DNA from 2 places in the Clostridium paraputrificum AGR2156 genome. Region 1 is predicted to be linked to the other one. Evidence: riboswitches for the same ligand, from Rfam matches in the RefSeq annotation. Region 1 holds a riboswitch; the other holds the start of a gene.
The links. Region 1 has a riboswitch for cobalamin ahead of G594_RS0100540 (prenyltransferase/squalene oxidase repeat-containing protein). Riboswitches for the same ligand answer to the same signal wherever they lie in the genome.
Positions count from the first base shown of each region.

Region 2: it holds a riboswitch for cobalamin, as region 1 does, so the genes downstream of both, G594_RS0108400 (ABC transporter substrate-binding protein) here and G594_RS0100540 (prenyltransferase/squalene oxidase repeat-containing protein) in region 1, are expected to answer to the same signal.

Region 1 is NZ_AUJC01000001.1:117,079-122,899, forward strand. It holds gene G594_RS0100525 (ABC transporter ATP-binding protein) at 1-66, opposite strand, end outside; gene G594_RS0100530 (energy-coupling factor transporter transmembrane component T) at 48-926, opposite strand; gene G594_RS19430 (DUF4430 domain-containing protein) at 948-1,664, opposite strand; gene G594_RS0100540 (prenyltransferase/squalene oxidase repeat-containing protein) at 1,668-3,194, opposite strand; cobalamin riboswitch at 3,335-3,516, opposite strand; gene G594_RS0100545 (aminopeptidase) at 3,616-5,001, opposite strand; gene hprK (HPr(Ser) kinase/phosphatase) at 5,082-5,821, opposite strand, start outside.
Region 2 is NZ_AUJC01000007.1:92,728-98,548, reverse strand. It holds gene cbiB (adenosylcobinamide-phosphate synthase CbiB) at 1-863, shown strand, start outside; gene cobD (threonine-phosphate decarboxylase CobD) at 863-1,927, shown strand; gene G594_RS0108405 (hypothetical protein) at 1,924-2,904, shown strand; cobalamin riboswitch at 2,934-3,110, shown strand; gene G594_RS0108400 (ABC transporter substrate-binding protein) at 3,261-4,172, shown strand; gene G594_RS0108395 (FecCD family ABC transporter permease) at 4,165-5,190, shown strand; gene G594_RS0108390 (ABC transporter ATP-binding protein) at 5,195-5,821, shown strand, end outside.

The DNA of each region.
Region 1 (5,821 bases):
TTTAAGAGCTTTTTTTTCTTGAGTCGAATATGAGAAACTTAAATCTTCTATTTTAATAATTTCCATTTTAATTCCTCCAACGCATCTAAAATTATTGGTATTAAGCATAATAATCCATAAGCTACATAAGATATTATACTAAGCTTGCTTATCCTTGCTAATTTTATAGTTGGAAAAAATACCACTCTATTTACCCCTGCTATTCCTCCAACTAAAACTATTCCTATAAACAAAACTATTATTAACAAAATAATCTTATCTCTCTTATCAAGTCTATATATTGAAAAACTTGTCCTTCCATTTAGTCCATATCCTCTAGCATTCATTGAATCTGCTGTATCTATTGAATCTTCCAATATCCAGGTAACTAATATTGATAATATGTTCATACCACTTCTAATCCTTTGAAATAGGTTTCCCTGAGTAACATCTCTCCCCATTGACTTCTGTCCATTTGATATTACCTTTATTTGTTCTTTAATTCTTGGTACAAACCTTAAAACCATGGAAAATATAAGAGATGCTGATGGAATAACCCTTCCAAATAAATATATAAACTTATCTGATGTCATTATTTTGTTATAACAACTAAACCAGATTATAACTGATATAAACATAACTGATGAACATACAGCATAAATTATCCCTTCTAAAGTAAGTGCTTTATCATTTATGTAAAGAAGTATTGTAGCTCCTCTATGATTTAATAATACATTTATAACTACAAAAAATAAAAGCGTAGGAAGCATATATAACAAATCAAATCTTAATGCCTTTACACCTTTAAGTTTTATTGAATACAGTATAGAACTAATTAAAGATATTATGAGAAAAACAGGATGCATAAAAAACATTGAAAGCAATATCACCCCTATTAAATAAGTAAAATTAATTATTGGATGATATGTTAAAAATGTATCTTTCATCCTGATTTCTCCTTTCAAATCTTAATATCCTCCACCTATGTCATATCCTAAATCACAAGTATATAAAACCTCTATATTCTCTCCACCATTTAATTTGTAGTGTCCTACTCCATAGTTAGGAAAAATTCCATTAATCCTATACATCCAGCCACTTTGCTTGCCACAATCAAACTCATATATATGATTAATACCTTTTATATAGGCGCTCTCCTTATTTCCACTATAATCTATAGGTATCCTTTTTCCCCTAGTCACCCTATATAAAATATCAAATACTGTCTTATCACTTTCCGCTAGCTCTATCTTAGTTGATGATAATATTACACCATTATTAATATAATCCTTTTTGTCCATATTAAACTTATCCATATTGTTTAATATAGTATCACATCTAATAGAAATGGTAACATACCTCTTCTCATCCTTTACAATATCGGTACTTTCACCTTTATCTGTTATAATATGATTTGGCTTTTCGGGTTCTTTTTTATCTTCATCTTTTACCTGTGATGTAGAAGGAATTTTTTCTTCTCCCACTTTATCTTCAGTTTTTATATTGCTATTACCTTCTTCGACCTTTGTAGAATATTCTTTTTCTTCATTAGCAGAACTATTCTCAACAGAACTTTCTACTGTTGTATTATCCTTAGGAACTTCAATTTTACACCCTTTAACTCCAATAAAAACAGCTACTGCTAAACAAATACATATTAGAATACTCTTCCAGTATTTTTTCATATTCTAAGCCTCTTTTACTTCCTTCTTCTTGCTATAAATCATTACTGCTCCACTTAATATTAAGACTGCAAATAAATAGCCAAAGTTCGAAGTATCTCCAGTTTGTACAACTTCTGAATATGAAGAGTTACCTTCTTTTCCTTCTTCCTTGTTTTCAACTTCTACTTTTTCTAATGCTTCAATCTTAGCCTTTGCTGCTAAAACTTCATCATATCCAACAATATATTTCTTATCTTTATCACTTAAAGCTTCGTATCTACTGATAATGTCTAAAACATCCTTTTTATTTTCTAAGGATACATTTTCAGGATTAATTTTATCCCAAATGTCACTATTAATTGTATTTATAGTATCTTGTATTTCAGCTATCTTTGATGATGCAGAATTTAGTTTACTTTTTCCAATAACTTGTATCTTATATTCTTCTGGTAATGAATTAAACTTAGCTAATATAGAATTTACTTCTTCTTTATTATCCAAAGAAATTGCTTCTATCCCTGGTAAAGTTTCAATTCTTGAATTAACTTCCTTAACAATATTTAAATAATCTGTCGTACTAATAACATCTGTCATATCATATAAAGAAGTTTTTCCATTTACTAACCTATCATAAGAAGCTAATGAATATAAAGCTTGCTCTGTTGCCATTCCATTTGCTCCACTATCTGAATGAATATACTTAAACTCTCCATTACCGGTGTAGAAGGTTATTAAATTACCAAGTAGATTATTTTCACCCTTTACAAATGCTTCTGATGTAGTTGGATTTTCTCCTAAAGCAGTTAAGAATGTAATAACTTGAGCTACACTATTTGAATTCTCATTTCCCCATGAAACATATCCACCGGTCTCTGTTTGTAGCTCTGATAGAATTACTAATGACCTATTCATTGTCTTTTTTACATCTTCCCTATCTTGATGTTTTACTAAAGCTTGTAATACCATTGCAGTACTATCTGGTTCAGGTGTTCCCCATCCAAATCCACCATTATCTAATTCATAAGATAATAGCGCCTCTATCATCTTATCTCTTGTATTTAAGGCATCTTTAGGTTCTTGATAATTTTTAGAATCTACAGCTATTAACACGTATGCTAATGATGTATAGTATTCATTTAAAATTCCATCTTGATGCCATACTATATCTATTAAGTCATTTCCGGCTACATTTCTAGGATCTTGTCCAATAGCTGATACTGATAAAATTAGTTTTGCTAAATCTCCACCTGACATTTTTTGATTGTTTGATATTTTATCTTGAACAAATGCCTCTACCTTGCTGTAATAAGTATCAAAAATCTCCTTTGGAACTTCTTTATCTGATCTAGCTAGTCCTATAATTGCCCATGAATCCCATGTTATATTGCTTGAGAATCCATTTTTAAATTTTTCTATATACTTTTGTATAGTTGTATTAAGTGCATTATTATAATCCACTTTTTCTGCTGCACTTATCCTTTGTGTTGGTAATGCAAATAACATTGTAAATACAAATATCACTGCTATTACTTTTGATAATAGTTTTTTCATTTCTTCTCCTCCTCTTTCTTGGAAGAAAATAAAGAAAGGACTCCTTATTGGGAGTCCTTGTAGTAGCATCACAAAAATACATAGTACTCATTACACTATGCTCTTGCTTCCACCACACTTTATCTCCCGCCGAAATAAATTTGTGATATTAATATATGGCAGGTCTCCTGACTCAAGGCTTCAACCCTACTTTCTCATCTTCCCAAAATAAATTCAGTGATCTTTGAGATTTCGTATCCTTTACAGTAGCGGGGGCTGTTGTGGATTCTAACCACATTCCCTTTTAATTTTCTATATTAAAACCATATATTACTATATTAGTCTATCTTTAAATTTATTCTTTTGTCAAGCTTATCTAAAATACCACCTATAATTTTTAACCAAAAAAGAAACTACTCAAATTTGAGCAGTTTCTTTGTAATTAAGCCTCTAATAAGAAAGCGTAATAACCTTTCATAGCTTCATATATATCAACCTTACTAGCAACTTCCCAAGGAGCATGCATGTTGTGAAGAGCAACACCACAATCTATAACTTCCATATTGTAATTAGCTAAGATATAAGCGATTGTTCCACCGCCTCCTTGGTCAACCTTTCCTAATTCAGCTGTTTGGAATGCAACATCATGCTTATCCATAATAGCTCTAAGCTCTGCTATGAACTCTGGATTAGCATCATTACATCCTCCCTTACCTCTAGAACCTGTATACTTATTGAATACTAATCCCTTACCAAAATAAGCAGAGTTCTTCTTTTCCATTACTGATGGATAATTAGGATCAAAAGCAGCACTAACATCTGAAGATAACATCTTAGAATTCTTTAATGCTCTTCTAAGTTTTATATCAGAATAATCTCCTACTCTATCCATAACTTCTGCAACAGTATTTTCAAAGAATTTAGATTGCATTCCTGTAGCACCAACACTGCCTATTTCTTCTTTATCAACTAAAAGACAAACACAAGTTTTATCTATTTTATCAACTTTTAGCATTGCCATAAGTGAAGAGTATGAACATACTCTATCATCATGACCATATGCCATAACCATACTTCTATCAATACCATAATCTCTTGCCTTACCAGCTGGTACAATTTCAAGTTCTGCTGATAAGAAATCTTCTTCTTCTATTCCATACTTATCATTTAATATCTTTAAGATATTAGCCTTAACAGCATCCTTTTCTTCTCCCTTTAATGGAATACTTCCAACAAGTACATTTAAATCTTCACCTTCAATTACCTTGTTAGCCTTCTTTTCTTGTTGAGTTTGTGCTAAATGAACTAGAAGGTCTGATATTCCTATTACAGGATCATTATCATCTTCACCAATAACTATATCAACCTTAGTTCCATCCTTCTTACACACTACCCCATGTATAGCTAAAGGTAATGTAACCCATTGATATTTCTTTATGCCACCATAATAATGTGTTTCTAAAAGGGCAAGGTCAGTATCTTCATATAATGGATTTTGCTTTAAATCTAATCTTGGAGAATCTATATGTGCCCCTAAAATCTTCATTCCATCTTCCATAGGTCTTTCACCAACTATAAATAAAGCTATAGCTTTATCCATATTATTTGCATAAACCTTATCTCCAGCCTTTAAAGCTTCACCATTTTTAATAACATCATCTAAATTCTTATAGCCATTTTCTTCAGCTATTCTAATAGTTTCCTTTACACATTCTCTTTCTGTTTTGCATAGGGACATAAAGTTCTTATATCCTTCATTAAAATCAAATATCTCCTTTATACCTTGTTCGTCATATTTTTCCCATGCGCATTTTTCATTTTTGCTCATACTTTATAGCCTCCTTTAATATATAGAAATAGTTTATCCCTTATCCTCAATTTTTATATTGAAAGATAGGGATAAACTTATTACTTATCGCTAACTAAATTCATTCTGCTTTCTATTATATCTACAGCAGAAACATTAGACATTAATGAATATCTATAGTTTACTGCTGCTGCTTCAATAATTACAGCAATATTTCTACCTGGTCTTACTGGTACAGTTAACTTTCTAACTGGTACACCTAATATATCCATATAATCAAAGTTATTTCCTAATCTATCATAATCATTATCATCTTTCCAATGTTCAAAATGCATTACTAAAGTTATTGTTTTCTTTAGAAGAATAGAACTTATACCATAAAGAGCTGGTACATCTATAATTCCAATTCCTCTAACCTCTAACATACCTCTAGTTATACTTGGAGATGATCCTATTAGTTCCCCATCAATTTCTTTTATATCAACAGCATCATCTGTAACCAATCTATGTCCTCTTTTAATTAACTCTAACGCTGTTTCACTCTTACCTATACCACTTTCTCCAGTAATTAATATACCAATACCTGATACATCTACTAAAACCCCATGAAGACGTGTTTCTGGTGCTAGCTTATCTGATAAATAGATAGTTAAATTACTCATAAGCTTTGTAGTAACCAAATCACTTCTAAGCACCCATATATTTTTCTTATTTGCAGCATTAATTAACTCTTCATGCGGTTCAAGACCTCTAGACATAATTATGCAATGCATAGGAAATGTAAAATACTTATTTAGTCTTTTCTTCCTAAACTCAACTTGCATATCATCTAAAAAGCTCC
Region 2 (5,821 bases), on a different contig from region 1:
TAGGATCTTTAGGTATTAAGCTTGAAAATATAACAAGAAGAGTATTTAAGAACTTAAAAATATCTGGATTTGTAACATGGTTAGGAGTTATATTAATAACTTTTTTAGTTAATTCATTAATAGTTAGGCTTGCTTTTAGTATAAGCAATATATTTGGAATTATTATTGAAGGGATATTATTATATTTTTGTATATCTTCTAAGGGATTAAAGGTAGAAGGATTAAAGGTAATTAAAGTTTTAGAATCAGGTGATATTGAGGGGGCAAGGAAGCAACTATCCTACATAGTAGGAAGAGATACTAAAGTTCTAGATGAAGAAGGAATTATTAGAGCTGTAATTGAAACAGTAGCAGAAAATACATCAGATGGAATAATAGCGCCACTATTATTTGGAGCTTTAGGTGGTGCACCTCTTGCTATGACATATAAAGCAGTTAATACTTGTGATTCAATGTTTGGATATAAGAATGATAAGTACATAGATTTTGGGTTTGTACCTGCAAAGATGGATGATTTATTTAATTATATTCCAGCAAGAATTACAGGATATTTAGTGATTTTTGCTGCATTTATATTGGGACTAGATTATAAAAATAGCTATAGAATTTATAAGAGAGATAGATATAATCATACTAGTCCTAATAGTGCTCATCCAGAATCAGCTGTTGCAGGAGCTTTAGGAATAAGACTTGGAGGAGCAAATTATTACTTTGGTAAGATTGTAGAAAAGCCAACAATAGGTGATAAGAATAAAGTAATAGAAATTTCAGATTTATATAAGACAAATAATATTTTATTAGTAGTTACTTTATTAGGATTTAGTGTTGGACTTATTATAATAGTTCTTGGAGGGTTAATATAATGAACTTAGGACACGGTGGAAATGTAGAAGAGATATGTAGAAAATATAATGTTTGTGAAAAAGAGATTATAGATTTTTCTGCTAATATAAATCCTTTAGGAATTTCTAAGAAAGTTAAGGAAGAAATGATTAAATCTTTAGACAGAATAGAAAGGTATCCAGATATAACTTATCACGATTTGAGAATGGGTATTTCTGAATATGAAGGTATTGATTATAATAATATACTTTTAGGTAATGGAGCAGCTGAGGTTATATTTAATGTAATTAGAGGGCTAAATCCTAAAAAGGTTCTTATTCCAGCTCCAACCTTTTCTGAATATGAAGATGGTATAAGGGCTATTAATGGAGAAATAGTTTATTATAAATTAAATAGGGAAAATTTTAAGTTAGATGATGGATTTTTAGAAGCTATAGATAAAAGTATGGATATGCTTTTCATCTGTAATCCTAATAATCCAACAGGGCAGTTAGTATCTAAGGAGTTTTTAATTAAAGTGTTAAATAAATCTTCCAATACTAAGGTTGTTATAGATGAGTCATTTTTAGATTTTATAGAAGATAAAAGTAGATACTCTTTAATAGACATGTGTAAAGAGTATGAAAATCTTATTATAGTTAAGTCTCTTACAAAGTTTTTTAGTTTTCCTGGCATAAGAGTAGGTTATGGAATTACAGGAAACGCTGAATTTATTAGAAAGATTAACAAGGTTTCTGTGCCATGGTCTATAAATACAGTTGCTTCAACTGGAGCAATAGTCGCGTTGAAAGAAAGAGAATACCAGAAAAATTCAATAGATTTTATAAAAAATGAAAAAGTATTTTTATATAATGAGTTATGTACGTTTAAAGAATTAGAGGTCTTTGAGGGGGTAGTTAACTTTATATTTTTTAAGACTAGAATAGATATTAATTTAAAAGAAGAACTTATTAAGCATGGAATAATTATAAGAAGCTGTAGTAATTATATAGGGTTAGGTTCTGATTACTATAGGGTTGCTGTAAGAACTAGAGGGCAAAATGAGAAACTTATATATGCTCTAAGAAAGGTATTTAATAAATGAAAGATATATTGATTATACTAGATGGATTTATGGAGGAGTGTCTTGAGGGACATTCCTTTAAAAAACTTCTTTTTGGAGATATGAAGTTAAATTATACTGAAATGAAAGAAGACTTTTCAGTGGAAGGAAAGGATTTAGATAGTTTAAACTGTATTTTTAAAATGCTTGGTTACGATAGTTCTAAGGTAGATATCGGAGAAAGGGCCTTTTATGAAGCTTTAAATAGGGGGATAGAAATAAAAGGTGGAAGTGGTATTTATAGGTGCAATATAATTAAGGTTAATAATGGAATACTAGAAGATTTTACTGGTGGAGATTTAGATAAAAATATAGGAGAAGTTTTAAAAGAATTAAAAGTAGAAGGTGGATATTTTTATCCATGTTACCAATATAAGAATTTACTTCTTTTAAATGAGATTGTACAGGAAAAGCTTAACCCACCGCATTTTAGTGTGGGTAAAAAAGTAGAAGAAATTATGCCTGAAAATAAAAGATTAAGGAATATAATTAATTACTCCTATGAATTTTTCAAAGATAGGGATTTAGAAGGATTAATGCTTTGGCCTTGGGGGGCCTCGGGTGAGGTGAAATTGAAGAAGTATAATAAGGAATCAGTGTTAATCGGAGGAATAGATTTAATTTGTGGTATGGGAAAGGCTTTAGGAATGATAGTTGTTCAACCTAAAGGAGCTACAGGGGAGTGGAACAGCGCGTTGCATAATAAACTAGAAGGTGTATTAGAGTGGCTTCCAAAAGCTAATAATATTATTTTACATGTAAATGGATTTGATGAGCTTTCTCATAGAAAAGATTTTAAAGGCAAAATACAGTTTTTAGAAAAAGTTAAAAATGAGCTTCTTTTTCCTTTATTAAATCTGAAGGGGATAAATATAAGAATAACTTGTGACCATAGGACAGATTCCTTTACAGGTAGTCATGAAAAAGGATATGTACCATATCTAAGTATATTTAATTGACAAAATATAAGCCTTTAACTATAATTATTAGGAATTGACTTGTTTTAGGTGTTTTACTTAATAGGGAATGGAGTGTAAATCTTCAACTACCCCAGTAACCGTGAAATGGACAAAATCTAGTTAAGCCACTGCATAATTATTTATGTGGGAAGGTTAGATTGCGGATGAAGTTAAGTCGGGAGACCTGCCTAATAACGATGGTACTATTATTCTCTGAGGGTGGAATTATAGGGTACGTAGGTCATTTTACTTATTGTACAAAAAAGTAGAATGTATATGCATACCTTATGGGTATGCATTTTTTTATCCTATGTTTTCAATTCAAAACCCCATAATGTAAATGGAGGGATTAAAAAATGAAACTAACAAAAAAACTAACAGGTCTTATTTTATCTACTATGATGTTACTAACATTATTAGTAGGTTGCTCAGATAAGGCTGTAACAATGCAAGACAGAGAAGGAAATGACTTTACTAAGCCTAGCAAGGTGGAAAGAATAATATCAACAGCACCATCTAATACAGAAGTTTTAGTTGCGTTGGGAATGGCTGATAAATTAGTCGCTGTAGATAAGTATTCAGAGGATGTTAAAGGAATAAGTGAAGATATACCAAAGATAAATTTTAGAAATCCAGATGCTGAAACTATTATAGGATTAGAACCAGATATAATAATTGCATCAGGACATAATAAAGCTGGAGATGAGGATCCATTCCAAGCTGTTAAAGATGCAGGAATACCTGTAGTATATATTCCAAGTAGCGTAAGTTTTGATGGAATATATGGAGATATTGAATTTATAGGTAACTTAGTTGATAAAAAGAAGGAAGCTTCTAAATTAGTTGAAGATATGAAAAAGGAAGTTGCTGATATAAAAGCAATTGGAGATACAATAACTGATAAGAAAAAAGTTTACTTTGAAATAGGTTCAGGTTCAAAGCTTAGTTCATTTGGTTCAGATACATTCTTAAATGAAGCTATTTCAATAATTGGAGCTAAGAATATATTTGAATCTGAAAAGAGTTGGATTTCGCCAAGTGAAGAATCAGTTATAGCTGCTAATCCAGATGTAATCTTAACAAACCAAGCATTTTTAGATGATCCAATAGGTTCAATTGCTAAAAGAAAAGGATGGGAAGGTGTTACTGCTATTAAGAATAATCAAATATTTCTTTTAGATAAGAATACTACATCACGTCCAAGTCAAAATGTTATAGCTGCATTAAAAGAAATGGCAAAGGCTGTATATCCAGACAAGTATGAATAAAAAGAGAAAGATGTTATTGTGGTTATCACTACCACTAGCATTTTTAGTGATATGTATTGGAACTTCCATTGGAAGTTCCAATATTAATATATTCAACATTATTTCAGTTATTGGGAACAAGTTATTTTCTATTCCTTTAATTGAAGGTGTTGGAAGTAATGACGTAGCGATTATCTGGGTTGTAAGATTTCCAAGAGTTTTACTTGCTTTTATGATAGGAGCAGCACTATCAGTAAGTGGAGCAGTTATGCAGTCAATACTTAAGAACCCTTTAGCTTCACCATATACATTAGGGGTGTCCTCAGGAGCATCTTTAGGTGTAGGAATATATATAATTTTAGGGGTATCAATTCCATTTATAGGGAATTTAGCATTACCTTTTATAGGATTTTTATCAGGGCTTTTAACAGTGATTATGGTTATTTTGTTTGCTAATAGAGTAGATAGAGGTATGTCTAATAATACTATTATTTTATCAGGTATGGTTTTTTCACTTTTTGCAAGTGCTATGCTTACTACCATTTCAGCATTAAATACTCATAAAATTGAGGCCATAACCATGTGGCAAATGGGTTCCTTTAACATGAGAGGATGGTCTTACTTGCTAGTAGGGCTTCCATTCTTTATTGTAGGAGTATCTATTGTATTAAGATATTCTAGGGAAATGGATATTTTAACATTTGGAGAAGATGGAGCAAAAGCAATAGGAGTTGAAACTGAAAAAGTAAAAAAACATTTGTTATTTTCAACAGCAGTGCTTACAGGAAGTGCTGTAGCTTTAAGCGGAACTATAGGATTTATAGATTTAATTGTACCGCATTTAGTGAGAAAGATATTTGGATCAAACCATAAAGTAGTTATACCTATGTGTATTTTATTAGGAGGATCTTTTATGGTTCTTACAGATTTAGTAGCTAGAACTATAATAAGTCCATCTGAATTACCAGTTGGTGCAATAACTGCAATTATAGGAGCACCATTCTTTGGCTACTTATATTTTAGTAAAAGAAGTAGGTGATATTATGCTAAAGGTTAGAAATTTATACTGTGGATATGATGGTAAAGACGTTATAAAAGATTTTAATATAGATATAACTAGGGGACAAAATGTTTCTATAGTTGGTCCAAATGGATGTGGAAAAAGTACCTTGCTTAAGGCAATGGTTAGCTTAATAGATTATAAAGGAAATATATTTTTAGATGGGAAAGAAGTTAAAAGTATAAAGAGAAAAGAGCTTGCAAAAAAGGTGGCTCTTATGAGTCAAAACTCTCAAATATATTTTCCATATACTGTTTATGAAACTGTTGCTTTGGGGAGATATGCTCATATAGATGGAGTATTCGCAAGACTTTCTAAGAAGGATGAGGAAATAATATTAAACTGTCTTAGTAATGTAGGGATTTTAGATTTAAAAGATAAACTTATAAATGAACTATCTGGAGGACAACTTCAAAGAGTTTATCTTGCAAGGGTTTTTGCACAGGAACCTGATGTTATTTTACTTGATGAACCTACAAATCATTTGGATTTAAAGTGTCAGATAGAAATATTAGAACATATAAACAAATGGACAAAGGAAAATCAAAAAACTGTTATTGGAGTATTACATGATTTAAACCTTGTTCAAATGTTTAGTGATGATGTGATT